Zobellia nedashkovskayae: one gene and its partner. Each later gene encodes a partner of the first gene's protein in a complex. Links are inferred from orthologs where the notes say so. Each region holds a gene or a part of one and is shown in the gene's direction. Other genes may lie near its edges. The genes, in order: IWB64_RS14760 and IWB64_RS10925.

Evidence for each region.
Region 2: the proteins of IWB64_RS14760 (region 1) and IWB64_RS10925 are in contact, whole or in part, in a solved structure (PDB 8RP0), measured with the Escherichia coli proteins. The link is inferred for Zobellia nedashkovskayae from one-to-one orthologs.

Annotation. Positions count from the first base shown.
Region 1 is NZ_JADDXR010000002.1:3,617,895-3,633,129, forward strand. The notes cover bases 7,935-10,736. They hold IWB64_RS14760 (anthranilate synthase component I family protein), read left to right. Parts: upstream 7,935-8,587; coding sequence 8,588-9,886; downstream 9,887-10,736. Other genes in these bases: IWB64_RS14755 (NADPH-dependent FMN reductase), read left to right, coding at 8,042-8,575; tilS (tRNA lysidine(34) synthetase TilS), read left to right, coding at 9,947-10,736. Also shown: IWB64_RS14705 (LTA synthase family protein), read right to left, coding at 1-395; IWB64_RS14710 (diacylglycerol kinase), read right to left, coding at 455-823; tpx (thiol peroxidase), read right to left, coding at 816-1,322; IWB64_RS14720 (DUF6952 family protein), read right to left, coding at 1,511-1,768; IWB64_RS14725 (thioredoxin family protein), read right to left, coding at 1,749-2,063; IWB64_RS14730 (peroxiredoxin), read right to left, coding at 2,171-2,815; Na+/H+ antiporter NhaC, read right to left, coding at 3,047-4,549; lpdA (dihydrolipoyl dehydrogenase), read left to right, coding at 4,682-6,088; IWB64_RS14745 (CDGSH iron-sulfur domain-containing protein), read right to left, coding at 6,147-6,377; IWB64_RS14750 (acyltransferase family protein), read right to left, coding at 6,644-7,828; more of tilS, read left to right, coding at 10,737-11,251; IWB64_RS14770 (protein-disulfide reductase DsbD family protein), read left to right, coding at 11,251-13,218; IWB64_RS14775 (neutral zinc metallopeptidase), read right to left, coding at 13,301-14,458; IWB64_RS14780 (penicillin acylase family protein), read left to right, coding at 14,734-15,235. UniProt on the Escherichia coli protein: Part of a heterodimeric complex that catalyzes the two-step biosynthesis of 4-amino-4-deoxychorismate (ADC), a precursor of p-aminobenzoate (PABA) and tetrahydrofolate.
Region 2 is NZ_JADDXR010000002.1:2,597,667-2,613,042, reverse strand. The notes cover bases 5,354-8,296. They hold IWB64_RS10925 (anthranilate synthase component II), read left to right. Parts: upstream 5,354-6,514; coding sequence 6,515-7,078; downstream 7,079-8,296. Other genes in these bases: trpC (indole-3-glycerol phosphate synthase TrpC), read left to right, coding at 8,155-8,296; trpD (anthranilate phosphoribosyltransferase), read left to right, coding at 7,136-8,131; IWB64_RS10930 (anthranilate synthase component I family protein), read left to right, coding at 5,354-6,512. In the rest of the region: IWB64_RS10965 (amino acid carrier protein), read right to left, coding at 1-480; IWB64_RS10960 (potassium channel family protein), read right to left, coding at 590-1,603; IWB64_RS10955 (PspC domain-containing protein), read right to left, coding at 1,600-1,827; IWB64_RS10950 (DUF2851 family protein), read right to left, coding at 1,902-3,176; IWB64_RS10945 (rhodanese-like domain-containing protein), read right to left, coding at 3,341-3,652; IWB64_RS10940 (MarR family winged helix-turn-helix transcriptional regulator), read left to right, coding at 3,813-4,262; IWB64_RS10935 (YceI family protein), read left to right, coding at 4,299-4,874; more of IWB64_RS10930, read left to right, coding at 5,115-5,353; more of trpC, read left to right, coding at 8,297-8,937; IWB64_RS10910 (phosphoribosylanthranilate isomerase), read left to right, coding at 9,020-9,646; trpB (tryptophan synthase subunit beta), read left to right, coding at 9,684-10,868; trpA (tryptophan synthase subunit alpha), read left to right, coding at 10,960-11,724; IWB64_RS10895 (hypothetical protein), read left to right, coding at 11,750-11,977; IWB64_RS10890 (carboxypeptidase-like regulatory domain-containing protein), read left to right, coding at 12,025-12,996; IWB64_RS10885 (phosphoenolpyruvate carboxylase), read right to left, coding at 13,059-15,376. UniProt on the Escherichia coli protein: Part of a heterodimeric complex that catalyzes the two-step biosynthesis of 4-amino-4-deoxychorismate (ADC), a precursor of p-aminobenzoate (PABA) and tetrahydrofolate.

The DNA of each region.
Region 1 (15,235 bases):
TCATTTTCTAAAGATTCAAAAGATGCAAAAGTACTTCTGGTAAAGGTGTAGTTGTAATAGATGAAGTCAACAAAGTTGGTAGCGAATGCAATTAGGTTCGTTATCAAGTAAATCCACATGAGAATTTTTTGATACATCTTAGTGGTGTTGATCCACAAGGGTAAAATACTAAGCGCTATAAACAGAAGATTAATATAGAGAATAGCTGTGGTGTCAAAACTAAGGCCCCAAAAACTAAGTGCCAAAAAATCTATTACACTGTCAACGTTGAATAAATTTTTGTTGTAAACAAAGAATAGAACTCTTGCCACAAAGTAAAAAATGTAAGCCAAAAATATGCGGTACAAGGTAACTGCATACTCGTTTAATCGATATATGTTCTTAGGGTTCAGCAAATGTTTTGTCTTTATTTCACGAAAAAAAGCCTGCCTTTGAGTATAGTTTGAAGGCCTGACTAGAAAATTTTTGGTAAATAGATAATACAGCCCACAATAGTAGCGCCAATTGAAACTAGCATTACCGCTCCGGCCGCTACATCTTTTATGAAACCTATTCTCTCGTCAAATTCTGGGTGAATGAAATCACATATTTTTTCGATAGCGGTATTGGCTCCTTCAATACCGACGACTAATGAAACGGCAAAGATTTGAAAAATCCACTCCGTGGTGGATATTTCATAATAAAATCCAGCAATGGTGACCACTATAGCCAAAAACACCTGGATTTTAATACTCGCTTCGGTCTTTATTAAAAGAAGGGCTCCACGCAAAGCGAAGCCCACACTTTTTATTCTATTTACGGCAAACGACTCTTCTTTAGGCATCGGCTAAAGCTTCTAGAGCTGCTTTGTAATTAGGCTCATCTACAGTTTCAGTAACTTGCTCAGAATAGATTACGTTACCAGACTCATTAAGAACGACTACAGATCTTGATAATAACGAAACTAAAGGTCCATCAGAAAAAGCAACTGCATACTCTTTTCCGAAACTACCGTCACGAAAATCAGATAACATTTCTACATTTTCAATACCTTCTGCACCACAAAAACGAGCTTGGGCAAATGGTAAATCTTTAGAAACACATAAAACTACAGTGTTATCTAATTCTGCAGCTTCTTTGTTGAATTGTCTAACAGATTGCGCACAAGTGCCTGTATCAACGCTAGGGAATATATTCAATACCACTCTCTTGCCTGAGTAATCAGAAAGAGATGCGGATGAAAGGTCATTTTTTGTTAATGTAAAATTAGGAGCTTTGCTTCCGTTTGCGGGTAGATTTCCTAATGTATGTATTTCGTTTCCTTTTAAGGTTACTGTTGCCATGATATGTTTAATTTAAATTGGACGTGAAATTATAAAATTATGAGCTAATTAAAGGTGCTCTAGAAAAGAAATATCCTTTTTAAAAATAGAAGTGACAAAACAAAAAAGTGAAACAACTTTATTGATTCGGTTAAAAATCAAAAGTTATCTCACTTTTCGATACCTAAGTAAAAGTTTTTTCCCTAGGTTTATTTGTCAATGGCGCCCATTACACGCTGCATGAATTCGTTCAAAGCCTCTTTTTGAGGTTTGCCTTCTTTTATGCCTTTCTGTACTTCAAGTGCACCGTACATATTAGATATGAGTTCACCAATAACGTCAAGTTCTTCATCTTTTAAAGAAGAGACTTCGGTTAGGGCTTCTAAAGTTTCAATGGTTTCAACAATATAATCTTCGTCGTTTTCCGCAATGAAATTGGTCAAATGTTTAATTACTGGAAGCTTCACTGATCAATTCTTTTAGAACATCATATTTGTTCGTTTGTACTTGATTTTTAAACTCTCCATTAGTAAAAGTAGCAAATGTAGGCAAGTTGTCTACGTTAGCTAATTTCCGGCTTTCGGGAAATTTCTCCGCATCGGCAATCACAAAAGTAAAGTCTTCGTGGGTTGATGCCTCTTTCTTAAATTTAGGCTTCATGATACGACAGTTACCGCACCATCCTGCAGAATACTGTACAATTACATTTTTTTTGTCTGCAATGATTTCTTGCAGATTGTCTTGTTCTAATTCCAATACCATAATCTATAGGTTTTAAAATTTATGAATATTATTCTTTAAAATGATACCGCTTGCATTTCGCTATTGCCCAATGCAAGCGGTTATCTTTTTGAATTTTTTATCTTGAATTAGTTAGCGTGTGATGAAAGGTACTCAGCAACACCATTTCTATCAGCGGTCATTGCATCTTTACCTTCTTCCCAGTTTGCAGGACAAACTTCACCTTTTTCTTGTACGTGCGTATAAGCATCAATCAAACGCAAATACTCATTTACGTTTCTGCCTAATGGCATATGGTTGATACCTTCGTGAAATACAGTACCCTCTTCATCAATAAGGTAAGTAGCACGGTAAGTTACATTATCACCTTCAACAGTAACAACGCCAGTTTCATCATTGTACTGCTCATTAGTAATATCAAGGATACCTAACGTAGAAGAAAGGTTACGATTGCTATCTGCCAATAGTGGGTAAGTGACACCTTCAATACCGCCATTATCTTTATCTGTGCTTAACCAAGCAAAGTGTACCTCTGCAGTATCACAAGATGCACCAATTACCAATGTATTTCTTTTTTCGAACTCACCTAAAGCAGCTTGAAAAGCGTGTAATTCAGTTGGACAAACAAAAGTAAAATCTTTAGGGTACCAGAAAAGAACAACTTTTTTGTTGTTTTTTTGAGCTTCTTCTAAAACGTTCAATTTGAATGTATCGCCTAAATCGTTCATCGCGTTCACACTCAGGTTTGGGAATTTTTTACCTACAAAAGCCATATTATTTATTTTTTAAAGTTTATTATCAATTTCAATACAAAATTACATTCAATATTGTCGTAGACCATATAATCGGTATTTAAAAAATTGATAGGAGAATAACTATTGTAGATGCTCCTTAGTACATCCACATTTTGTTGTTAAATCGATAAAAAGCGAACATGAAAATTGACTAATCCACAGTGTGGCGGCTAGGAATTTTGATATTCTTAATTAATAGTTTTGAGAAATTTAAATTTCTTTATGAGAAGAAGTATTTTTGGTGGTCAATTGCTTGATTTTAATGTGTAAGGCGGCAAAAATGAGGGTCATTATAGGGCTTAACCAGTTAAATACGGCGAACAATGCATATTCTGCCGTTCCTACTCCCAAAACACTACTGTGGTAGGCACCACAAGTGTTCCAAGGCACAAGAACGGAGGTTACCGTACCGGAATCCTCTAAGGTCCTGCTTAAGTTTTCTGGAGCTAAATTTCTATCTGCATAAGCTTTACTGAACATTTTTCCCGGAACTACAATAGCAAGATATTGATCAGAGGCCGTAATGTTTAAAGCTAAACAGCTTCCTACTGTACTTGCAAAAAGACCGAACGTAGTTTTTGCCATTTTCAACAATGATTTGGTAATGCGGTCCAGAGCTCCAATACCATCCATAATTCCGCCAAAAACCATGGCACATACAATAAGCCAAATAGTACCCATCATCCCGGCCATTCCTTTTGCAGAAAATAAATCGTTTAGCGCTAAATTATCTGTGGGTACCGAAGTTTGAACCGTTATGGCAGTTAGTATTCCTTCGTAACCTGATCTAAAAGTGAGTTCTTTAGCTTCGGTGATACCAGCTACGACATCAGGTTGAAAAATTAGAGCGAATACAGCTCCTAATAAAGTTCCTATTAATAAGGCGGCCAATGGAGGTGTTTTTTTAATAATAAGTACAACAACTACTATTGGTACAAGAAAAAGCCAAGGTGTAATTGTAAAAGCCGAATTAATAGAAGTTAAGATAGATTCTATATCTGCCGAGCCTTTTGTTTCTATGGTAAATCCTAAAATTATAAAGAATATTAAAGTAATGCTTATGGTAGGAACCGTAGTGTATAGCATGTATTTAATATGATCAAAAAGCTCACCACCTGCCATAGCGGGTGCTAAATTGGTAGTATCGCTAAGGGGAGAAAGTTTATCTCCAAAATAAGCACCGGACAATACTGCTCCAGCAGTCATGCCTAAAGATATGCCTAGCGCTTCGCCAATACCGATCAAAGCTATACCCACCGTGGCGGAAGTAGTCCAGCTACTACCTGTGGCAATAGATATAATGGCACATATAACAACACAGGCCGCAAGAAATATGGTAGGGTTTAAAACTTGAAGCCCGTAGTAAATCATTGCGGGAATGATGCCGCTAATTAACCATGAGCCTGCTAAAGCACCTACCATTAACAAAATAAGTAAAGCTCCAGTAGTAGATTTAAGGTTTTCTGCAACCTCGGCCATCATTTGCTTGTAAGGCACCTTGTTGAATGTCCCAACAATAGCAGCGACAGCGCCTCCTAGTAAAAGAATGAATTGGTTAGAGCCACTAAGTGCGTCGTCTCCAAAAACATAAACATTGTAGGCCAGCATAGCTACAAGGGCTATTACAGGGGTTAGTGCTTCCCAGATATTTAATTCTCTGTTTTTAACGATGTTTTCGTTTTCTCTGTGCTCCCCTGAATTTTTGCTTGTCATTAATTGCGGTTTAGCTATTGGGTAATATTACAATTTTGATAGGGTTTGTGCAACTTTTGTATAAATTGATAAAGGTGGGCTCAAACCGGAAAATAGTGTTAATTTTGTAAGATAAATTCAAAGAAAATTTTTATGAGTTCATACGATGTAGCCATTATTGGCTCAGGACCAGGAGGATATGTATCAGCAATTCGTTGTGCACAGTTGGGATTGAAAACGGCAATAATCGAAAAATACAGCACTTTAGGTGGAACATGTCTTAATGTGGGTTGTATACCTTCTAAGGCTTTATTGGATTCTTCCCATCATTACGAAGATGCCATCAAGCATTTTGCAGAACACGGAATTGATATTCCGGGCGAAATAAAGGTAAATCTAGAACAGATGATTGCTAGAAAAGCGGCTGTTGTAAAGCAGACGTGTGATGGAGTTAAGTTTTTGATGGACAAAAACAAAATAGAGGTTTTTGAAGGATTGGGTAGTTTTAAAGATGCTACGCATATCAACATCAAAAAGAACGATGGGAGTACAGAAACTATTGAAGCTAAGAATATTATAATAGCTACAGGAAGTAAGCCTTCATCATTGCCTTTCATTAAAATAGATAAAGAACGCATTATAACTTCTACTGAGGCTTTAACCTTAAAAGAGATACCAAAACATCTTATTATTATAGGTGGAGGAGTTATTGGTTTAGAGCTTGGACAGGTTTACAAACGCCTTGGTGCCGATGTTACTGTGGTTGAGTATATGGATCGTATCATCCCTACAATGGACGCTTCACTTTCTAAGGAACTGACTAAAGTTTTAAAGAAACAGAAGGTTAAATTTAACCTTTCTAGTAAAGTAAAATCTGTAGAAAGAAAAGGCAATGAAGTTATTGTTAAGGCCGATGATAAAAAAGGTAAAGAGATAGAGCTGAAAGGTGATTACTGCCTTGTTGCTGTAGGTAGAAAGCCTTATACTGATGGTTTGAATGTTGAATCTGCCGGTGTTAAATTGGATGCAAGAGGTAAAGTTGAGGTTAATGATCATTTACAAACGTCAACTTCAAATATCTACGCTATTGGAGACGTTGTTCGTGGCGCTATGTTAGCTCATAAGGCCGAAGAAGAAGGAACTATGGTTGCTGAGCAGTTAGCAGGTCAAAAACCGCATATTGATTATAACTTGATTCCAGGTGTAGTATACACGTGGCCAGAAGTTGCTTCTGTTGGTAAGACGGAAGAAGAATTGAAAGAAGCCGGTATTGAATATAAAGTTGGTCAATTTCCAATGCGTGCATTAGGTCGCTCTCGTGCTAGCATGGATTTAGACGGATTCGTAAAAATGTTAGCTGATAAGAAAACGGATGAAGTTTTAGGAGTTCACATGATTGGAGCTCGTAGTGCAGATTTAATCGCAGAAGCCGTTACTGCAATGGAATTCCGTGCATCTGCTGAAGATATCTCAAGAATGAGTCATGCACACCCCACTTTTGCTGAAGCGGTAAAAGAAGCGGCACTTGCCGCTACGGAAGATCGTGCGCTGCATATCTAGGCCTTAAAATAGTATTATAAAAAAAATCCCGTCTAATTAAGACGGGATTTTTTTTGTTTTAGTTGTTGTGACTTCCGTCGCAATAAGGAGGGTTGTTCGTTAGTTTGCAGGTGCAAATCCTAGCTTCTTTGTCTTCATCTACTTGAAAAACTAAAGAACCTGGTTTGCCATACTGTTTGTGGGAACCGTCACAAAAAACGTTTGTTTCCGAATGACCACAGGTGCACCATGCGTATCTTTTGTCTTTTTCTAATGCTACTTTAACGGGGGTAAACTTTTTATCACTCATGTTCGCTATCGCTTTATTTTTAGTTGAAAAGGCTAAAAATAAATGAATCCAGTGAATGGTTCATGTTTGAGTACTTATTTTGACTCAGTCCTAATAACAGGAATTGATCAAACCATTTACTTTTTGCAACCTAAAAAGACATAGGTGAAGGTTGTATGTATAGGTTTTGTTCAAATTTTAGTGATTACTAATTTCACGAAGTGTAAATATCCCGTATTCTGTAGGTAGGATTTTTATGTGATATTATTTTGCAATTGACTATTGGGTTAGTTTTTGGCCCGACTAACTTTTCTTAGTAATCTAAAAAACCGACTTTTTCCAATTTGAAAAATACCTAGAGAGAAAACCTCTATTTTGACGAACACAAATTTAACAGTGGTTGCAATTCTTAATTTTATGATTTCTTTATTGTCCTCATATTTAAGAGCGGAAAAGGTACATACAATCATAAAGATTAGAGCTCCCGGAATGGCAACGGCAGGAGTAAGGGAATGATGAAAAAACCGATACAGACCTAGTCCGGTGAAAGAACCATATAGAATCATAAAATGTACGATGTAGATGGAAAGCGTGCTCTGTCCCATTTTAAGTACTGTACTGTTTTTAAGCAAACCTCTTAGGAGCATAAAAACACTGAAAACAAGTAAAACATCACCTAATCTTATAATTAAGTAATTGTTAAAGTAAATATTCGCAAATAACTGTATTTCGGTCAATTGTGAAATGTATAAAAACAAATCAGATGAATAGGCAATGAGTGTGGCTCCGGTTATAGCGAAAAGTGGTATAGCAACAGTATATAGATGTTTAAAATTTTTGAATTTCGTAAAAACTACTGATAAGAATCCTCCAAATGCAGCATAACCAAACCATGGAATAATGGTAAAAACAGAACCATTGCTTTTAGTTAGGTAATTGGCAAATGCATCTGGTAAAAATGTAAAGCCCCAGTTTTTGTAACTAGGTTCAAAAAGAAATAATAAAACGGTAATGCTTAAGAGGGCTGTTGGAAAAAGAAACTTCTTTCGTTTTTGAGCGAGTAAGTATATACCAATAATGCCTAATAGAGAAAGGCCAATACAATGCAATACATCAACTAAATAAAAAGAATCGTAAATCTTACCTTGCAAGAGTCCAAAAAGGTCCATTCGCAACAGGTAGCCAATAAAAAGAAGCTCAAGGCCTCGTTTCACTCCTTTTTTAACCCTTGGGTTCTGCAGACCGGTTTTGTCTCCTTTAGTTAAAAGAAAGGTAAATATAAAGCCAGAAACCGTAAAGAATACGGGGGCTGTAATGCCTCTAAAGTATTTCCAAATAGAGAAAGCTACACTGCTGCCATCTCTAAAAGCAGTATCTAGAAGTCCATCTATAAAATGCCCTTGTAGCATCATAAGAATGGCCCATGCTCGCATGGCATCAATAAAGTATAGCCTTGTTGTCTTGTTTTCCACTGGTGATGATATCAAAAGTTGGCAAAAGCATCATTAAAACTCAAAACATTACACTTTAGTACGTATATCATACATCCTTTTAAGTGTGCTTAATAAAAATAACCATCTTATATACTTGTAATACAGTTAGTTTGGATGTTTTCGCTGCAAAATTAGCCAAAATACTCGCAATTCAACTCTATTTGCTATATTTTCGCTAAAACACATCTTGTTATGGCTTCAATATTGGCATTTGCTGGAAGTAATTCTTCTAAATCAATTAATTATCAATTGGTAAAACATACGGTTTCTCTTATTGAGGGGGATAAAATTCAATTATTGAACATGGCTAATTTCCCTTTTCCTATGTTTAGTGAGGACTACGAGAGAGAAAACGGCTATTCGAATTCATTGATAGAGCTCAAAAATGATATAGTTAAGGCAGATGGTATTATTATTTCTGTAAATGAGCATAATAGTGGGCCTTCAGCTTATTTTAAAAATTTAACCGATTGGTTATCACGTGTTGAGCGTAAATTTCTAGATGGTAAACCTGTGCTGTTAATGTCTACTTCCGGTGGGCAAAGAGGTGGTATAAGTGCTTTGGAAGCCACGGCAAATGTAATTCCACGATTTGGTGCTCAAGTAGCGGCAACTTTTTCTTTGCCTTATTTTCAAGAAAATTTTACAGTAGGAGAAGGAATCATCGATAAGGAGCTTGCTAAGGCTCATCGTGCTGCATTAGACCAATTTTTAAGTAAACTATAAAGCTTCCGCCACTTGCGTATTTCTGCTTCGTTTACTGTTTTTGATATTGGAAAGTTTAAAGAGGACCTATTGCTATGGGCGCAACAGTTTGAAGAGGTTGTTTGGTTAGATGGTAATGGACATAGCAATAAGTATGGCTCATTTGATGCTTTGTTGGCTGTAGATGCCTTAACGACCATTAAAACGGATAGTTATCAGGCTTTTGAAAAACTAAGAGAATTTCAAGGTCAGGCAAAAGACTATATTTTCGGGTATTTTTCCTATGACTTGAAGAACGATGTAGAGCAATTAACTTCAAAAAATCACGATGGACCAAATTTTGCTGAACTGTTCTTTTTTCAACCCAAGAAAATCATTAAAATAACCGGGAACACTGTGGTTTTTCAGTATTTGATGATGGTTGATGATGAAATTCAACCAGATTTTGACCTGATTTCAAATGAAGGTGATTTAAAAGAAGAGAAGGGTACGGTTACTGAAAATATTAAGATAAAACTTCGGATTTTTAAGGATGAATATTTCCGGCAGGTTAGAAAAATGTTATCCCATATTCATCGCGGTGATATCTATGAAGCTAATTTCTGCCAAGAATTCTATGCGGAAGACACGCAGATCAATCCATTTAAGACCTACCAGAAGCTAAATAAGATATCAGAAGCGCCGTTTGCTTCATTTCTTAGAGTATATGATAATTATTTGCTTTCTGCTTCTCCAGAGCGTTATTTACGCAAAGACGGTAGTAAGTTAATTTCTCAACCTATAAAAGGAACTGCAAAAAGAGCATCTGGGGTTGAGGAAGATGAAAAACTGATAGCAGCGCTTAAGCTGGACCCGAAAGAACGTGCTGAAAATATAATGATTGTTGATTTGGTTCGTAATGACTTATCCAAGGGGGCTTTGAAAGGCAGTGTTGTTGTGGAGGAGCTCTGTGAGGTCTACACTTTTGAGCAGGTACACCAAATGATTTCTACCGTTGTTGCTCATGTACCGCCTAATGCTAATCCTGTGGATATTATCCGACAATCTTTTCCAATGGGCAGTATGACGGGCGCGCCCAAAGTGTCTGCTATGAAAATAATTGAGGAGCTTGAAGCTTTTAAGCGTGGTTTGTATAGTGGTGCAGTAGGGTATTTTACACCAGAGGGTGATTTTGATTTCAATGTGGTGATTCGTAGTATTCTCTATAACGCAACCAAAAAATATGTTTCGTATTCCGTAGGAAGTGCAATTACAGCAAAAGCCATTCCTGAGAAAGAATATGAAGAATGCTTATTAAAAGCGAAAGCCATGCGGGAAGTTCTTGAGGAATGAACTTGCGTAAAGATTAATTCTCGTTACTTCTAAATTGTAATTCTTGATTACCTTTATGCCGTGTTAGAAGAATTCCAAAAACATATAGAAATCAATTTTCAAAACCTTGTCAAGGACAAGTTCTTACTTGCTTGTAGTGGCGGTTTGGATAGTGCTGTTTTGGTAGACCTTTGTGCTAGGTCTAAGTTAGATTTCGCTATATCACATTGTAATTTTAATTTAAGAGGTGAAGCTAGTAATGGTGATGAGGTGTTTGTGCGAGAATTATCTTTATTGAATGATAAAAAATTTTACGTAACTAATTTTGATACAATTAGTTATGTTAAAAATAATAAAGTGTCAATTCAAGTAGGTGCAAGAGAGTTAAGATATGATTGGTTTGCGAAAATCATGCAAGAAAATGATATCGGAACCTTGGTTACGGCACATCATGTAGATGATAGTGTGGAGACTTTTTTAATCAATCTTTCTAGGGGTACAGGTATAGATGGTTTAACTGGGATTCCTGAAAAAACGGATACATTGTCAAGACCACTTCTTCGCTTTTCAAGAAGTCAAATTTTAGAGTATGCGCAGTCCCGGAAATTACAGTGGCGAGAAGATGCTAGTAATGCGGATACTAAATATCTGAGGAATAAAATCAGACATGAAATCGTTCCTTTACTGAAAGATTTGAATCCCTCTTTTTTAAAGAACTTTACAAAAACCCAAGATTACCTTTCCGAAAGTGCGGCTTTAATTGCTTCTCAGGTTAAAGAATTGAAATCGCGGTTATTTAAGGAAGACACTGGTGTTATTCGCATCTCAATAGCAGAACTGTTCAAGTTAGAACCTATTTCCGCTTACATACATGCTTTATTTAAGGGTTACGGCTTTACTGAGTGGAATGATGTAGAAAATCTTTTATCGGCTATGAGCGGTAAGGAAATTTATTCTAAAACCCATCGTTTGGTTAAGGATAGAGAGTTTCTCTGGTTAACGGAGGTTAAGGAGGAGGCAGATGCTCAATATCAAGTGCTGGATGGGCAAATGGAGATTTTAGAACCTGTTCAACTTAAGATTGAAACAGTAAACGACCTTTCGGTAAAAAACAAGCACACACTCTACATTGATAAAAAAGCGTTAAAGTACCCGTTAACGATAAGGAAATGGAAAAATGGCGACTACTTTTACCCTTTGGGAATGAAAGGAAGAAAAAAGCTTTCTAAGTTTTTTAAAGATGAGAAAATAGATGTGGTTTCCAAAGAGCAACAATGGTTGCTTTGTAGTGGTGAAGAGGTGGTATGGATAATAGGTAGACGGGCAGATGAACGTTTTAAAGTAACAGAAAATACAAGTGATATTTTAAAATTCACATTAAATTGATGAAGCATATAATAGTATTTACCGCATTGTTTTTTAGTGTTTTAAGTGTTTTTTCTCAGGATGATGATAATCCGGTGAAATGGTCGCAAGAAGTAAAGAAAATCAACGACACGGATTATGAGTTGGTACTTAAAGGAGATATTGCTGAAGGTTGGCATATCTTTTCACAATTCACCTCAGAAGGTGGTTCTTTGCCAAGTGAGTTTGATTATAAGAAAGTTGGTGAAGGCTATGAGCTTTTGGGTAAAACTGTTGAGAGTGAGACAGTGGTTGAATACAGTGATATTTTTGAAGTAGATGAAACTTTTTTCAAAGAAACTGTCATTTTTACCCAGAAAATACGGTTGCTAGATTCTAGTGTAAACCAGATTGATATTAATCTTTTCTACCAGGTGTGTAAGGAGGTTTGTATTCCGGTAGACCAAGATTTTAGTTTTGTTCTTGATGGCGGTGCTGCCGTAAAAGAAGAAAAAATTATAGATGAACACAGTAAAACTCTGGGAGCGGTATTAAAGCTAGACCTAAAGAAAAAAGAGCTTTTAGGAAATTCCCATGATGGGGTAGAGACAGGATCCAGTCTTTGGATGATTTTTGGCTTAGGGTTTTTAGGTGGGTTAATAGCATTGTTAACGCCTTGTGTTTTTCCAATGATTCCGCTTACGGTGTCTTTCTTTACCAAACATTCACAGCAGAAATCAAAAGGTATTATAAATGCCCTGTTATACGGTTTTTTTATTGTTTTGATATACTTTTTACTCAGTTTGCCTTTCCATATTTTCGATTCGGTAGATTCTCAAATATTGAATACGATAGCTACTAATATTTGGCTGAACATAGCATTTTTCTTGATTTTCGTTTTCTTTTCGTTTTCCTTCTTTGGCTATTATGAATTGACATTACCTAGCTCTTGGGCCAATAAGATGGATGCTGCTTCTTCTAAAATAGGAGGGGTCATGGGTATTTTCTTTATGGCGGTTACCTTAGCAATCGTTTCTTTCTCCTGTACGGGTCCTATTTTAGGAGGGCTTTTAGGAAGTACCGTTTTGGAAGAAGGAGATGTTGCGATGAATCTTTCCGCGGGCATGACCGGTTTTGGTGCAGCGTTAGCGTTACCGTTTGCTCTTTTTGCCTTGTTTCCTGCTTGGTTGAATTCATTGCCAAAGTCCGGTGGGTGGATGACAACCGTAAAAGTGGTGTTAGGGTTCTTAGAATTGGCATTGGCACTTAAGTTCCTTTCCAATGCAGACCTAGTTGGGAATTGGGGCATTCTAAAACGTGAAATATTCTTGGGAATATGGATAATATTGTTTGTTTTGTTGACGCTGTATCTTTTTGGGGTTTTCAAATTTCCTCATGATGGTCCTAAAAACAAACTTTCTTTAGGGCGAAAAGCAACAGGTTTCCTTAGTGCTGGCTTTTCAATCTATATTATATTGGGACTTTTAGGTGTTTCCAACCTAAAATTATTAAGTGGTTTTCCGCCACCGGCATTCTATAGTGTTTTTGAAACCGAAAGCGATTGTCCTCTGGGTATCAACTGTTTTAAAGATTTTGAAGAAGGCGTAGCGTATGCAAAGGAGGTAAATAAGCCAATTCTATTGGATTTTACGGGTTGGGCATGTGTCAACTGTAGAAAAATGGAAGAAAATGTTTGGAGCGAGCCTGATGTTTTTGAAATTTTAAAAGAGGATTTTGTTCTTATTTCACTTTACGTAGATGACCGAAAGGAGTTGCCAGAGTCTGAGCAATTCGATTTTAAATATGATACAGGTCGTGTAAAACATATTGAAACCATAGGGCAGAAGTGGGGCACTTTTCAGACGGTTAATTTTAATGCAGCCTCTCAGCCTTATTATGTTCTAATGTCACCAGATTTAGAAATTTTGAATAATGCCGTTCAGTATACGGATAGCGATGTCTATCGGGAATGGCTTTTAGAAGGGCTGAATAATTTCGAGGAAAAATAGAATTTATCTTGCACATAATAAATAGAAAATAAAAAGGCCGCCCTATAAAGGCGGCCTTTTGCATTAAATAACTATAAAATAATTATCTAGCAACACTTCTTGGTGCTGCCGTATTTGTAATTGAATTCAACTCAGCCAGAAAAGCCAGGTGTACTGCTTCTTGACTAAGAATTTTTCCTTTTTTCTGTGCACCATTGGCTAAATCATAACCAGCTTTAGCAGCAGCTAAACGTTGTGCTGGCGTACCGTGATGGCCAGGGTTTTCAAAACCACAATCACCTATATTGAAAAAAGCAGATAAAAAGTCTTCAACGCGTTTCCAGTTATAAGTGGCTCCTCTTTTGTGGGTTAGATAGTAACCTGTAATGAAGTCAGCTTCTAGTTCGGTCATTCTAGTAGATTCAGGAGTGTTATTAAAAGCAGGTAATGGGTATTCCCAGTTTTCAAAGTTTAAGAATTGTATTTGGTGCCCCCATTCATGGGCTAAAATACTTGACCAAACTACTTTTGGGTCTAGACCAGTGTCTTCAAGTAATGTTATGATACCGTCACCAATTACAATTGTCCTGTCAAAAGTGGCAAAACCGTCTGATGCAAAAAATGGGTTTTCAGGTATTTGGTCGCTACCAATATTAAAAGTCTCCGCAATGCCCAAGATATAATCAATTTCTTCTGCAGGCGCATCGGAGTAATTTTCATAAACATACCGGATAAAGTCTAAATCTTCTAGTGTAGCTGTATGTTGACCGTTTACGGTTATTGAATTACTCATATCCCAGAACTTTTCAAGACTTTTAGTACGTTGTTTTACGTAGTTCGTGTACTCTCCATCTGCTCCAAAGTAATCGGTGTTCTTATTTTCGTATGCCGCTGCAATTTGGTTTATGGCAAAATAATCTTCTAGAATTATACTAATTGCATCAGGATTACCGTCCCATGCAGAGATAAAGCCATCTATTAGCAGATTGTTATAATAATCTGCTACCTCATTAAAGGGTGTATCTTCACACTCACTAGGCTCAACTGCGCTAGATAAATTTAAATCGAGCTCAAATTCTCTTACAGCACTAGAGAAGTCTAGATTAAAATGGCCATTTGTAGGTGTTTGAATTGAAGCCGTTGCATTTACAGCCAATGGCACGGCAGTTTCTTCTATTTGGATGGAATCATCTGAACAGGAACCTAACATTAGTCCCATAGCTACCGCTAGGGACAGAAGTTTTCTTTGATTTTTTTTCATTTTTAGTGTTTTTTTATGATTTGCCCTGAAAGTATTAACTTTTTTTAACAAGAAGTGTTAAATAACAAACAGATTGAGTAGGAATTAGGAAGAAAAATTGTAATTAGTTCGCTATTAGATTTGTACAGTTAAGAATTATGTATTTAGAAAAATTATTATTTTCAGTATTGCCTATAAGCTTAATGATTCCGTCTGGAAGGACTTAATAGCAGTTCATCCATCAATGTTAACCTCCTTATAAATAATTCTTATATTAGGTCAAAACTTTGACTTGAATGAGAAAATTTAAGCGATTAGGGTGGGGGTTACTTGCTCTTGTTGGTGTGCTAGCGGTTGTAATTGGTAGTTTAACATATCATCTAAAACCTGATTATGACGGAAAAAAGAAGCTTCATGGTCTTTCTGAGGAAGTACAGGTATATTATGATACTTACGGGATTCCACATATATATGCAGAAAACGATGCAGATGCATTTAAAGCGCTAGGCTATGTACATGCTCAGGATAGGTTGTGGCAAATGGAACTGCTTCGAAGGATAGGGAGAGGTGGACTTTCAGAGGTTTTTGGGAAAGATTTGTTGGGAACAGATAAGTTCTTTTTGGCGTTGGGTATAGATGATTATTCTTCAGAGACCATCGCTAAGCTAAATACATCAGATGCGGCGGTGCAGATGTCTCAGGCCTACTTGGAAGGTGTGAATCAATTTGTGGAAGAAGGACCTACTCCTATAGAGTTTTATTTAACTGGAATTGATAAAAAACCATTCGTTTTAAAAG
Region 2 (15,376 bases), 1.0 Mb from region 1 along the record:
AGGCTTCAGCCATTTTTTGAGAACGAATCTATTTTCAGTTTCATTGGTCCACCCCGGGGTACCCACCAATTTAACATCTGCGTAAACTACAGGATCATAAATCCCTACAGCAGCAAAAGGATCCCAAAAAAGTATAGCACCCAATGCGCTTACCGCAGGGGTCATTGTACCATTAAAAATTTCAGCTATTGCTGCGGGTTCTATTTCAAATACTTTTGTTTCCGAATTACCCGCAGAATCGGTAATCAATACATCATAAGGCACACCTTCTACAAGCCCACTGGCTCTTTTAGAAGACAAAGCAGTTGACTGATTACTCCATTTATAAACATATGGAGGTGTCCCTCCCGTTACATCTAACTCAATAACACCATCGTTTATTTGTGCTGACGGATTGTAAACCTTGCCTTTTACAACAAGTTCTTGAGAAAAGGCCACTACACCAAGTAGTAGGAAAAACAATAAGGTAAATTTCTTCATATGTATTTTTGTCGGTTCAGTGCTCATCAATGGTTTTAACACAATTGCGGCAATATCATAAAAAATAGTAACACAATCAAATAATAATGTTCAATTAACGTAGATGGGATTAACCTATCTTAAACATTTCATTTAATTTCCGTATTTGCTCTGGCCTACCCAAAACAATAACTTTACTCATTGGTTGCAATTGTAAATCTGCTTCAGGATTAATGATGTAATTACCATCCGGTTCTATGTAACCAATTATGGTACAGCCTGTTCGTCTTCTAAGATCTAAATCACGCAAAGAATTACATTCCACTTGTTCTTTAAAATCTTCAATAGCAACCTCTTCCAAATTGGTGGTATGTTCGCCTTCTACACCCAGCTTATCCATAAAAGTAATTAAGTCAGGCATTACAATCAATGAAGCCATATGGTCTCCACCAATTTTATCTGGCATAATTACTTTATCGGCGCCGGCCAAAAGCAATTTTTTCTGTGAAGTCTGCAAAGATGCTCTGGTAACTATAAAAAGTGCTTTGTTCAATTGTCTTGCAGATAACACTACAAAAAGATTGGTAGCATCATCGGGAAGTGCTGTTATCAGATACCTAGCACGATTAATACCTGCTGCTTGTAAAACTTCGTCTTCGTTAGCATCGCCTTCCACAAATAGAACATCTTCATCATATTTTTCAATAACCTCCTTATCCCTTTCGATAATTACAAATGACTTATTGTAGGCTGTCAATCGTTTAACGGCCTGCATTCCGTTTCTACCAAAACCACATACAATAACATGATCAGTAAGGTTTTCTATCTTATTTTTCACTTTTTTGTTTTTTAATTCCTCTAGTGAATTTCTACTCAAAATATATTCGGTAATAACCGAGATAGCAAATGCAAAAATGAAAATACTAAGTATAATCAATACTACAGTGAATAATTTTTCTTGGGTATCCATTGGCCCAACTTCGGAAAAACCTACAGTAGTAACTGTAATAATGGTCATGTAAAGCGCATCTATCCAAGAAAGCTCCGATAGAAAACGATAACCCAGAACACCAATTATTAGCACGCTTGACATTAAAGTCAGCGCTATATTCATTCTAGACTGAAAGAATTGTGTAATCTTCATAAATCAAAAACGGAAGTACGTTTTGTATACATCAGATCTTTTATTCCTAGCCAAAAAGCCAAAAACAAATAAAGTGCAAAACCAAAACCAAGGGTTACAAAAGTTAGATAGATAAATGATGTACGGACTACTCTAGCCCTAATACCTAATCTTTCCGCAATTCTACGGCATACCTCAAAACCACGTTTCTGAAAATAATAAAGTAATTTGTAGAAAATGTTCATATTAAATCTGTGTATAGACAGGACAAACTCTTAAAAGAGTATTTATCATAATCAAGAAATCAAATTTAACCATTTCAACGCAATAAACTAGTACCTATAACACATTGCAAACATTTGTTTTGAGTACAATACTCATTATACAGTTGCAACAAAGCTTGACTCTCTTGCGCACTGGCAACAACGAGACCGTGTGTTTTAAAATTACGCACTACAGTATTTTCTTCTTTTTTAATTTTTGAGATGATATGAATAATGCTCTCATTAACATCCCTACCCTGGTATTTGGCATAACAAAATTGTAGTGGTAAAATAGCATTGACCATCAATAGATCAATGAACTTTGGGGTAAGTTTTTTTGTATTCTTTTTTGATTCCTTACCAAATGTAAAATGATTGTTCCAATACGGGCTAGCAGAAACCCCAAACAACATGTACATTTCATCTACACCTGCTGCCGTTACTACTTTTTGAAACAATGATGAATGTGTAGCGTATAGATTAGCCAATTGCGATAAGCGGATAGTTGGGAAATTGGGCGGTCTTAGTTTGAAGAATTGTGGTTTCAGAACGCTTTTATCATTTAAATTATATTTTTTCTTCTGGTAAGCGTACTCTTTTTTGAGTTGTATATAGTTTTCATCCAAGACTTCTTCATCTTCTAATAAATGAGTCATACCAAACAACAAGCTCTCCATCTGAAAAACATTCTCTTGCTGTTTTCTAAAAACAGAAAAATCAAGAGCAGAACCCAAGCTTAAAAAAGATGCTCCATTTATCTTAAGTCCAAAAGTCTTTAAAAGCAAAGTAAAAAGAACCTGCTCCCAATCATTGTTGGATTTTTTCAAAAGGTCAAATACAAATTCGGCTTTCGCCTCTAGCCTTTCAAAATAAAGTCGCTCTAACCAATTTTTAACCAAGAAATCATCAACGTCTTTAATGTCTTTTTCGCAGTTAATAAAACGTGTTTCATTTTTATCGAATAGCTTTTGATAGGATTGCAAAAGCTGTAATGGAATGTACTTACGAAGTTCTAAGGTGGGAATACTACTATTATCATTTCTAAAAACCTCGCCATCATCCTCCCAAACAACATGAAGAATAACATTATTATAGTTCTCATCTTCCTCATGATGATGCGCGTACCAGTCCGAAGATTTTAGATGCATCTCTACATTACCTGCCCAAACCTGATCATCAATATTTATTTTAGCATTAAAGAAATCAGGGCCTGCCAACAAGTTGTGCGTACCAAAATCTAAAAGAGACACACGTTCTCCTTGGGTGGTTTCCAAGTCGGTAAGCTGTAATTTTTTATACTTCCAAATAAAATGAAGAAGGTCTTCACGCATGGCACACTGTTTATCTTTCGTTTGCACAATGTAGATACAATATTTGTAAAAACTAAATTACAAGAAACAACAAATCCCCAAAGACACCTTTACAAGACACCTATTGAGGACTCTATTTTCTCTAGTTTTTGAAACTTACTTAGATGAACGTAATATAAAATTAACTACTCTCCTTCTATTGCTCCGTCCCAATTCATGAAACCACCTTCCAAGTTATAGGTATTCTCAATACCTACACTATTCATAATGGCACAGGCCTGACCGCTTCGGTTACCACTACGGCAATACACATAGTAGTTCTTACTCTTATCAAGCTTTTCTATTTCGTTCAAGAAATCTTGTCCCAAATAAAAATCTATATTAGTAGAATTAGGAATATAACCTTCTTCTATTTCTTGTGGAGTTCTAACATCTAAGATAAGCGCATTGTCATCTTTTGCCAATTGCTCTTCCCACTCTTCTTGTGATAAATTCATAACGTTATTTTTTATCGCTACCGCGAATATCAATTAAAACTCAAAATTACGGTTTTTGACGCAAAGGCATTTCCTAAATATTTAACAAAAAATTACCTGTCGCAAATTTCATCACATCAAACATTAAATATACATTTGTATATACAATAGTTGTATTGACATGAATGTTGAAGATATTATAAAGACAGAAAAAGAAATTCCTCTAAAAAGCCGAACGCTGATTCACTTTTTATTGGTCAATAATACAATTACAGAGGCTTTAAGCGCTGCTCTAAAACCTTACGGCGTATCATTACAACAGTTTAATGTACTGCGCATTTTAAGGGGCCAAAATGAAAAACCAGCAAGTTTGGCCACTCTTAATGAGCGTATGGTCACCAAAATGAGTAATACTACCCGTTTAGTAGATAAACTTTTATTAAAAGGGTATGTAGAAAGAAAGGTTTGCCCATCGAACCGACGAAAGGTTGAAATACGTATAACAGAAGAGGGACTTCTTATTTTGAAAAAAATGGATACCTCAATGTCCGAAGCTGAAGATAATGTGCTTCAAAATCTATCGGACAAGGAAATGGAGCAACTGAACATATTGTTCAATAAATTTGAATAGAAACACTAATTATTAATTAAATTTTAAACATCGATTATGAAAAAAGGAGTATTTAGTTTAGCACTAGCCCTAGTATTTGGAGTTGCAACAGCAACAGAGCCTGTGGCAGAAGAGAAAAAAGAAGTAAAAACAGAAACAAGTACAGTTACTTGGAAAGCATATAAAGTGACTGGTTCTCATACTGGTACTGTAAATTTAAAATCAGGTTCCTTGGCTTTTGACGGCGACAAACTTACCGGTGGTGAATTTGTGGTAGATATGACTACTCTTGTCACTACTGATCTTGAAGGTGAGTCAAAAGGGAAACTAGAAGGACATTTAAAATCCGAAGATTTCTTTTCTACTGAGAAAAATACAGAAGCCACATTGGTTTTCACTGGTGTTGAAGCCACTGGCAAAAACGCATACGAAGTTACGGGAGACCTAACTATTAAAGGTATTACAAAACCCATAACTTTTGACGTATCTGTTTATGGTAGCAAAGCAACTGCTTCTGTAAAAGTAGACAGAACTGCTTATGACATTAAATATGGTTCAGGTAGTTTCTTTGAAAACTTAGGTGACAAGGCTATTTATGACGAGTTTGACCTTGTTGTTGATTTAGAATTCTAAATTATTTTTACAATAAAAAATTTAAGCCCTGCTTTCATTGTGATTGCAGGGCTTTATTTTTTCAAACAATCGGTTTGTGGTTTTAAAAATGATTTCTATATTTGGACCAATGAACAGAAATAACTCAAATACTTGGTGGTGGAACAACTCTCGACAGATATCGTGAGCTAGCATCATTGTAGTAAAACTATATAAAGGCTTGTCATCACGACAAGCCTTTTGCATTTGAATACTATCAACATGAAGTACAAATTAAAATCTTTTCACAAAAAAATTCTTGCAGATACAATCACGCCGGTAAGCGTTTATCTCAAAATTAGAGATCGTTTTCCGAATAGTATTTTGTTAGAAAGTAGTGACTACCACGCGGCGGACAATAGTTTTTCTTACATCTGCTGCAACCCCATTGCTTCTATAAAAATTGAGAACGAAACTATTGTTGAGCACTTTCCTGACCAAACTTCCAATGAAACAGAAATTACTAAGGACACAGACGTAGTAAAAGTTCTTCATGATTTTAGCAAAAAATTTGAAGCTGAGGAAAGTGATTTCAAATTCATAAACAACGGTATTTTTGGATACATGGCCTACGATGCCGTGCGTTACTATGAAGACGTTAAAATTAGCAAAAAAGACAATTCCGTTTCCATTCCTGATATCTATTATGCGGTTTACCAAAATATCATCGCAATAGATCACCAGAAAAATGAAGCTTATATTTTTGCACATTGCTTCAACACAGAAGAAAACACAACCGAAATTGCTCATATTTTAGATGTACGCACTTTTGCTTCCTATAAATTTACTTTAGATGGCGAGGCCACTTCTAATTTAGAGGATGAAGAATATAGAGAGCATGTACGGTTAGCTAAAAAGCATTGCCAACGCGGTGATGTTTTTCAACTAGTATTGTCTCGCCGTTTCTCTCAAGGTTTTAAAGGAGATGAATTTAATGTGTACCGAGCGCTACGTTCTGTAAACCCATCCCCATATTTGTTTTACTTTGATTATGGCGATTTTAAAATATTTGGAAGTTCTCCTGAAGCTCAACTTATTGTAAAAGACGGTAATGCCGAAATTCATCCTATTGCGGGAACTTTTAAACGTACCGGAAACGATGAACAAGACGCCATCTTAGCAAAAGAACTTACGGAAGATGATAAAGAGAATAGTGAACATGTAATGTTAGTTGATTTGGCCCGAAACGATTTGAGCCGAAACGGAAGTATGGTAGAGGTTACCAATTACAGAGAGGTACAGTTCTTCTCTCATGTTATTCATTTGGTATCAAAAGTAATGGGGAAAAAGAAGAAAGATATCCCTACCATGAAAGTAGTGGCAGATACTTTCCCAGCAGGTACTTTGAGCGGTGCACCAAAACACATGGCCATGCAGCTTATTGAAAAATACGAGAAAACCAGTCGCGGTTATTATGGCGGCGCCATTGGTTTTATGGATTTTGATGGCAATTTTAATCACGCCATTATGATTCGTACATTTTTAAGTAAAAATCACCAGTTGCATTACCAAGCAGGTGCAGGTATTGTCGCTGCCTCAAACCCTGAAGATGAACTGCAAGAAACTTATAACAAATTGGGCGCACTTACCAAAGCTTTGAAAATAGCTGAAACTATATAACGATGAAAAAGATTTTAGTAATAGACAACTACGATAGTTTCACTTACAATTTAGTTCATTATTTAGAGGACTTAGATTGTCAGGTTACTGTAAAACGTAACGATCAACTAACTTTAGAAGAGGTAGATGCTTTTGATAAAATTGTACTATCGCCAGGTCCCGGTATTCCAGATGAAGCAGGACTTCTAAAAGAAATCATTGCCAAATACGCGCCTACTAAAAGTATTTTTGGAGTTTGTCTAGGACAACAGGCCATTTGCGAGGTTTTTGGTGGCTCTCTAATCAATCTAGAAGACGTTTATCACGGTATAGCCACTGAAATAACACTAATAAAAGACGACGCTAATTTTGAAGGTTTACCTAAAAAATTACTGGTTGGGCGCTACCACTCTTGGGTTGTGGACCCCAATTTACCGGAAAGCCTAGAAGCTACTTCTGTTGACGAAAACGGTCAGATTATGTCACTTCGCCATAAAGTTTTTGATGTTTCTGCAGTGCAATTTCATCCGGAATCGGTTTTGACTCCTGAAGGCAAAAAAATTCTTGCCAACTGGGTAAAAAACTAAATTAAGAAATCGCACGAAACATATTAAATAGCACCTCATAGTAGTAAGAACAGTACCATGAAAGAAACATTAAATAAGCTCATCAATCACGATATTCTTCCTAAAGAAGAAGCAAAACAAGTGTTGGTGAACATTGCAAAAGGAGATTACAATACAAGTCAGATAGCCGCATTTTTAACGGTTTATATGATGCGTAGCATTACTATAGATGAACTAGAAGGTTTTCGTGACGCACTTTTAGAGTTATGTTTAGCCATTGACCTTTCCGAATATAACCCTATTGACCTTTGTGGAACAGGTGGTGACGGAAAAGATACGTTCAACATCTCTACTTTATCATCATTTGTAACGGCAGGTGCCGGTGTACATGTTACTAAACATGGTAATTACGGAGTTTCTTCAAAATGCGGAAGTAGTAATGTAATGGAGTTTCTAGGAATCAAATTCAGTAATGAAGCCAACTTCCTAAGAAAATCTATTGATGAAGCGGGTATTTGTGTGCTACACGCTCCTTTATTTCACCCTGCCATGAAAAATGTAGGTCCTATTAGAAAAGAATTGGCCGTAAAAACATTCTTCAACATGTTAGGGCCAATGGTAAACCCTGCTTTCCCAAAGAATCAAATAGTGGGTGTATTCAATTTAGAGTTGGCCAGAATGTACGGCTACCTCTACCAAAATACAGACAAAAAATTCACGGTGCTCCATGCATTGGATGGATATGACGAAATATCGTTGACGGGAAGTACAAAAACCATTTCCAATACCCGTGAAAGCATGCTTAAGCCTGAAGATTTTGGGGTGCAGAAAATTATGCAATCCCAAATTGTTGGTGGCGATTCTATTGAAGATTCTGCACAGATATTCATGAACGTACTACAAGGACGTGGTACAGAAGCTCAGAACAATGTAGTATGTGCAAATGCTGGAATTGCAATTGCAACGGTCAAGAATTTAAGCCCTAAAGAAGGTTTTGAATTGGCCAAAGAATCTTTGTTGGCCGGTAAAGGCCTAAATGCATTAAGAAAGTTGCAAGAATTGAGCAAAAATTAAAAGTAGCCGCAAAGAACAGAAATATGAACATTCTAGATAAAATAGTAGCCGACAAACGTAAAGAAGTAGACTTAAAAAAGTCTCTTATACCGGTTTCACAATTAGAAAATTCGGTAATGTTCTCTCGTAACACGGTTTCTTTGAGTAATGCGCTTCGCAATAGTAGTTCTGGCATTATTGCGGAACACAAGCGTCGTTCGCCATCAAAATCAGAAATTAATCAAGGTCTGAATGTTCAAGATGTAGCCACAGGATATGAAAATGCAGGAGTTTGTGGTATGTCCGTTTTAACGGACGGGAAATATTTTGGCGGTTCTTTAGACGATTTGATATTGGCTCGCGCAGCAGTGCAAATGCCTTTATTGCGAAAAGAATTTATCATTAACGAATTTCAAATATTAGAGGCCAAAGCGCACGGAGCAGATGTTATTCTTTTGATTGCAGCTATTTTATCCAAAGAGGAAATAAAGACCTTTTCAGAACTTGCAAAAAGTCTTGGTTTAGATGTATTATTAGAAGTACACAACGAAGCCGAACTGCATAAAAGTATTATGCCCAGCCTTGACATGTTAGGTGTAAATAATCGAAATCTAAAGACTTTTGAGGTTAGTTTAGAAACCAGCAAAGCGCTTTCTAGATTAATTCCAGATGAGTTCGTAAAGGTTTCCGAAAGCGGAATCAGTTCTATAGAGGCCATTAAAGATTTAAAACCTTATGGCTACCAAGGTTTTTTAATTGGTGAAAATTTTATGAAGACCGATAACCCTGGTGCGAGTGCAAAAGAATTTATAAATCAATTGTCGTAATTGCGACCCAACAGTAATGGCTAAAATGGACTATAATTATTCTACCAAAAAAGAGCGGCCTTCTACCGTGGAAACGGCACCCTTGAAATTGAAAGTCTGTGGTATGAAAAAAAATACGTCCGAAATTGCCGGTTTAAAACCCGATTACCTAGGCTTTATTTTTTGGGATAAATCAAAACGACATTTTTCAGGCCCTATGGCCGCAGTGCCTCACACCATTAAAAAGGTAGGGGTATTTGTAGATGCTAGTATTCAAACGGTTCTTAATAGAATTGAAGACTATAATCTTTTGTTAGTACAATTACATGGTAAAGAAACTCCTGAATATTGTGCCGAACTTAAGCAAAAAGCAAAGCAGATTCAGATTATAAAAGTATTCTCTATAAAAAATGATTTTGATTTTGATCTTTTGAAACCCTACGAAGGTGTATGTGATTTCTATCTTTTTGATACTAAAGGAGAATTGCCCGGGGGAAACGGTTATGCTTTTAATTGGGGCGTTTTACAGGACTACCCCTCTACGAAACCTTATTTTCTGAGCGGTGGCATTGGCTTAAATGAAATTGATTCCCTGAACGAATTTATGAAAAGACCGGAAGCAAAATACTGTCATGCTATTGATGTGAACAGTAAGTTTGAAATAGAGCCTGGGTTAAAAGATGTTGAGAAAGTAAAAGAATTTAAAAAAGAACTTGGCTTAAAACAGTAGTTCATCTGTTCTATGCCAATACCTAATACGAATGACTATGAAAACGTATCAAGCGGACGAAAAAGGATATTACGGTGAGTTTGGAGGCGCATTCATTCCTGAAATGCTCTACCCGAATACAGAAGAACTCAGGCAGAACTACATCCGTATCATGGAAGAACCTTCTTTTAAAAAAGAGTTTGACCAATTACTTAAAGATTATGTGGGGCGTCCTACTCCACTTTATTTTGCAGATAGACTTTCAAAGAAATACAATACCAAAATATACCTAAAACGGGAAGACCTTTGTCATACAGGAGCTCACAAGGTAAATAATACCATCGGGCAGATTCTTATGGCCAAGAAATTGGGCAAAAATAGAATCATAGCAGAAACCGGTGCCGGACAACATGGGGTTGCCACCGCTACGGTTTGCGCGCTTATGGGTATAGAGTGCATCGTTTACATGGGCGAAATAGATATTGCACGTCAAGCCCCTAATGTGGCCCGTATGAAAATGTTGGGTGCAGAAGTCAGACCAGCACTTTCTGGTAGTAGAACTTTAAAAGATGCCACCAACGAGGCTATTCGCGATTGGATTAATAACCCCGTAGATACACATTATATTATTGGTAGTGTTGTGGGTCCACACCCCTATCCTGATATGGTGGCGCGGTTTCAATCTGTTATTTCCGAGGAGATCAAATGGCAGTTAAAAGAAAAAGAAGGTCGTGAAAACCCTGATTATGTAGTGGCATGTGTTGGCGGAGGAAGTAACGCAGCTGGAGCTTACTACCATTATCTAGACAATCCTGATGTTGGTATTATAGCTGTAGAAGCTGCTGGAAAAGGAATAGATACTGGCGAAAGTGCTGCAACATCTGCATTAGGAAAAGTGGGTATCATTCACGGTAGCAAAACCTTATTAATGCAGACAGGTGACGGACAAATTACAGAGCCGTATTCTATTTCTGCAGGATTGGATTATCCTGGTGTTGGTCCTATGCATGCCAATTTATTTACTTCTGGAAGGGGTGAATTTATATCTATTACAGATGATGATGCCATGAATGCAGGTTTACTCTTATCTAAAATGGAAGGTATTATTCCTGCTATAGAATCTTCGCATGCACTTGCAATTCTTGAGTGCCGAAAATTCAAGCCTGAGGACATTGTGGTCATCAACCTATCTGGTCGTGGTGATAAAGACCTCAACAATTATATTGAATATTTTAATCTATAAAATATATGGGGGAAGTTTCATGAATATGATAACATATGTTGTTGACTAACTTACTCCATCCTATTAAAAAAGGAAAAACAGATTTGAAACTATGGCAAATAGAATCAACACAAAACTGAAAGAAGATGGAAAATTGCTTTCCATATATTTTACGGCAGGATACCCAAAATTGGCTGATACCGTAGAAATCATTCAACAGTTAGAGAAAAACGGAGTAGATATGATTGAAATTGGCCTTCCGTTCAGTGATCCACTGGCAGATGGACCAACCATTCAAAAAAGTTCCACAGCAGCGCTTAAAAATGGCATGACTACCGAAATTCTTTTCAATCAATTGAAAGATATTAGAAAATCCGTTTCCATTCCACTTATTATCATGGGGTATTTTAATCCTATGTTTCAATATGGCGTTGAAGCGTTTTGCAAAAAGTGTCAAGAAATTGGCATAGACGGACTTATTATACCCGATTTACCTGTAGATGTTTATCATGAAGAATATCAAGAGATGTTCGAAAAATACGGACTCATCAATGTATTCTTGATTACACCGCAGACTTCTGATGAACGTATTCGTTTTATTGATTCAGTCTCAAACGGATTTATCTATATGGTAAGTTCGGCAAGTGTTACAGGAGCCCAGTCTGGATTTGGTGATGAGCAGCAAACTTATTTTCAACGAATTGCAGATATGGAACTAGATAATCCTCAAATAGTCGGTTTTGGAATAAGCAACTCCGAGACTTTTGAGCAAGCCACAAAATCTGCAAAGGGTGCCATTATCGGCTCTGCCTTTATCAAACATTTAAATGGTCATGGTGTGGACGGAATTTCAGCGTTTACAAAAACTATTAGATGATAGGCTTCAATTAAAATACACGTTAATGAAAGACCTTATTAACAACTGGAAGATTGTAATACTGCTCTGCCTCACTATTGGCCTTGCTCCCTTTTTTCCTGAGCCTCATATTTGGGGTAAGGTTAAATGGATAATGGGCGGCGCGATAAATATGCAACTCAAAGATTGGTTTGATGTCCTATTACACGGTTTTCCTTTTATTTTATTACTTCGGCTTTTAATACTGAAAATCAGTAAATCCCGTTCTCAATAAAGTACACGCCTTTAACGGCAATTTCTCCGTACATAATTGTTTACGCCATGAAACGATACATATTAGTTCTTTTCTTTCTCGCCGCCTGCTACGGCAATGCGCAAGAAATCAAAATTATAGATACTAAAGATAGTTCTCCCATTTCTTTTGCCACGATATCATTTGGCGATGGGTTAGGCACTTTTGCTGATGAAGAAGGCCTTTTCATTTTTTCTCAAAAGAAATATCCGGATATAGATACTCTTTATATTTCCGCACTTGGATATAGAGAGAAAATGGTAACTATAGCTAATGAGATTAATGCAGCAACCAATATTGTTTCTCTAGACCCGGAAGTTTCACAACTTGGAGAAGTCATAGTTTCAGCTCCTAAACAAGGAAAATTTAAATTCAGAAAACAGAAGGCAGAAACCCATAAAGACATTTTTGCTTGTTGGTTACCAACCGTAGAAAGTGAAGTAGCGGTATTATTTAATAGATATGAAAATAACGTATCGCAAATTTCTAAACTGTATCTCCCCGTTAATGCAGAATCTGAATACAAATCTAAGGGCAAAGGAAAATTTGCTACTATTTTTAGAGCTCAATTCTACGAAAACAATAATGGATCACCAGGAGCCGGTATTCCCTACGAGAACGTAGTTTTTGCCATGGATGAAAAAGCCGATAAGGTTTTTGAGCTGGATTTACTATCCAAATCTATTTTTATACCCGAGTCTGGCATTTTTGTTTCTATCCAAGTTTTAGGATATGCCAATACTAACGGAAAACTAGTTGAGACCAAAAAATACCGAGAAATAAAGACTGCCCGAGGTATTCAAAAAATATCTACCTCATTCCGACCCTTATTACCATTCGTAAAAGGTGAAGCTAATCAAAGGACTTTTGTACGCCGCATATTTTTTAACGATAAAAAATGGCAAGTTTTTGACCGCAACTATAATCCCAACTCAAAATTACTTCAAAGCGGACATCGCAATTACGGTATGGGTGCTGAGTTTAAAGTTTATGAGGATTAAGAAAGCAAAATCACTTTACACTAAAACAAAAAGCCCTTACTTTAAAAGTAAGGGCTTCATTTTTATGCTGAGTTTCTACTGGCATTAATATTACCGTAGAGCGAGCGAGTGACGATTTTTTCATACTCGTCTTTAAACCCTTTATCTTGTCCTATTTTCTGCAATGCAAACTGCTGAATAACCAATAACGGAAGAACAATATTCTCACGTATTCTGATTGACTCACGAGAAATAGCTTCATTTTCCATCAAAATTTTACTTCCTGAAATCAGAAGTAACATTTTCTTAGATAATAGATATTCTTCATGAAGAATATTCCAAAAAGCGCCATACTCTTCATCCTTCTGCATATAGCTCGTAAGCTCAAAATAACATTTAGAAAGAGACATCATACTATTGCTCATCAACGCTTTAAAGAAAGGAACTTCTTTATACAGTTTTTTAAGCTCTGACAGTCTGCCTTCATCCTTAATAGTTTGAATAGCTGTCCCCAACCCAAAGTAACCAGGAACATTTTGTTTCAACTGACTCCATGAACCTACAAAAGATATAGCTCTTAAATCAGAAAGCTCTAACTTTTTCTTATTACCTCTCTTACCCGGTCTACTGCCAATATTTGCTTTTTGATAGTATTTTAAAGTACTTCGGTTCTCTAGGTACGGCATGAATTTATCATGCTGCTTAAGGGCATCATACTTACCAAAGCTCAACTCAGAAAGTTGCTCTATTAGTTTTCTATGCTCTTTAGAAATCACATTCTCTTTACCAAAAAGGTTATTTGAAAGTCCCGCAGTCAATAATTGCTCACTGTTGTGAATAAATTGTTCCTTGGTACCATATGTACTTGTAATAGTTTGACCTTGTATGGTCAACTGAATTTCATGATTGGCAACAGTCTTAGTCTGTGCAGCATAAAAACGATGTGTTTTACCACCACCACGTGCCGGTGGGCCACCACGTCCATCAAAGAAAATAGCGTTGAATCCATTTTTATCACAGACTTTTGACAGTGTTTCCTTAGTCTTGAAAATAGCCCAGTTGGCTTTTAAATAACCACCATCCTTGGTTCCATCAGAAAAACCAAGCATAATAGTCTGCTTCTTATTTCTTCTTTCTAAATGTGCATTGTATTCTGGTAAATCAAAAAGTGTCTGCATAGTATTCTCAGCACCGTCCATACCAATCATAGTTTCAAACAAAGGCACAATATCAAAACTGATTTCTTCTTTCTTCCAGCCACACCATCTGAACAATCCAAAAACGAATAATACTGAAAATATATCCTCAGAGTTACTAATAATATAACGATTACAACCGTCTTCACCATTAGCATCCTGAATACCTTTTAATTGTTTTATATTAGTTATGGTATCCTTAATTATATCCTCAGAATAATCAGCTGCATTAACTGTTATATCTCTGTTGATAATAATATCAATCAATTCATCCTGCGAAAGCTCATTGATATCTTCCTTAATCAACTTATTCTTTTTCAGAATAGTTTCAACTGCCAACAAATGCTTGCTGTGATCCTGTCTAACGTCTAACGTAGCAAAATGGGTCTTGAAAATTTTAACCTTATCAATAAATTTTTCTAAATCCTTTAAATAAAGGCTATGATATTTATTGACCAATAACTCTTTTGTATCAAGTAGTGGTTGTAAAATATCATCATATCCTACTGTTTTTTTAGAATCGAACATCGCAGCATACAAGTTCCTTCTAAGCTTTTGCAACGGTTCTTGAACATCTTTAAAGGTTAACTTCTCTTGAATGATTTTTAAATCATTGTAGTAGCACTTCATTAAGGTAACACGAAGTTCATCTGAAACATCTTTAGTAATATCTGCAGTTACAAAAGGGTTACCATCACGGTCTCCTCCAGGCCAAAAGCCTAACTTCATGATATTATGATTCTCAAAATCTGCTTTGTTGATATTCTCTTTAATATAAGAGTATAAATCACCCACCGCATTGTAATAGACATGACGCAGAAAATAAATAATATTCTTTGCCTCATCTAATGGTGTAGGTTTTTTAGAGTTAATCAAAGAGGTAAGACCTAATTGCTGTAGAGCAATATCAATATCATCTATCTTATCCTCTAATATAAGAGAACGTAATTTTTCAATTATATCTAATATCGCTGGGGTATAGAACTGGGTAGGATGCGCAGTAAGTACTAAACGTGCGCTAAAAGTAGATAGCTTTTTAGATACCTTGTCCCAACTTTTGTTTTTATCAACTAACTGAAAGTAATCCTTTATAGATAGTGAACTTGTGTGCTCCTGTAGCTTAGGAAAAGCAGCATCCTCAACACTATCATACAAAACCACCTGTCTTTCGACATATTGGATGATTTTGAACATAAAATCGATTT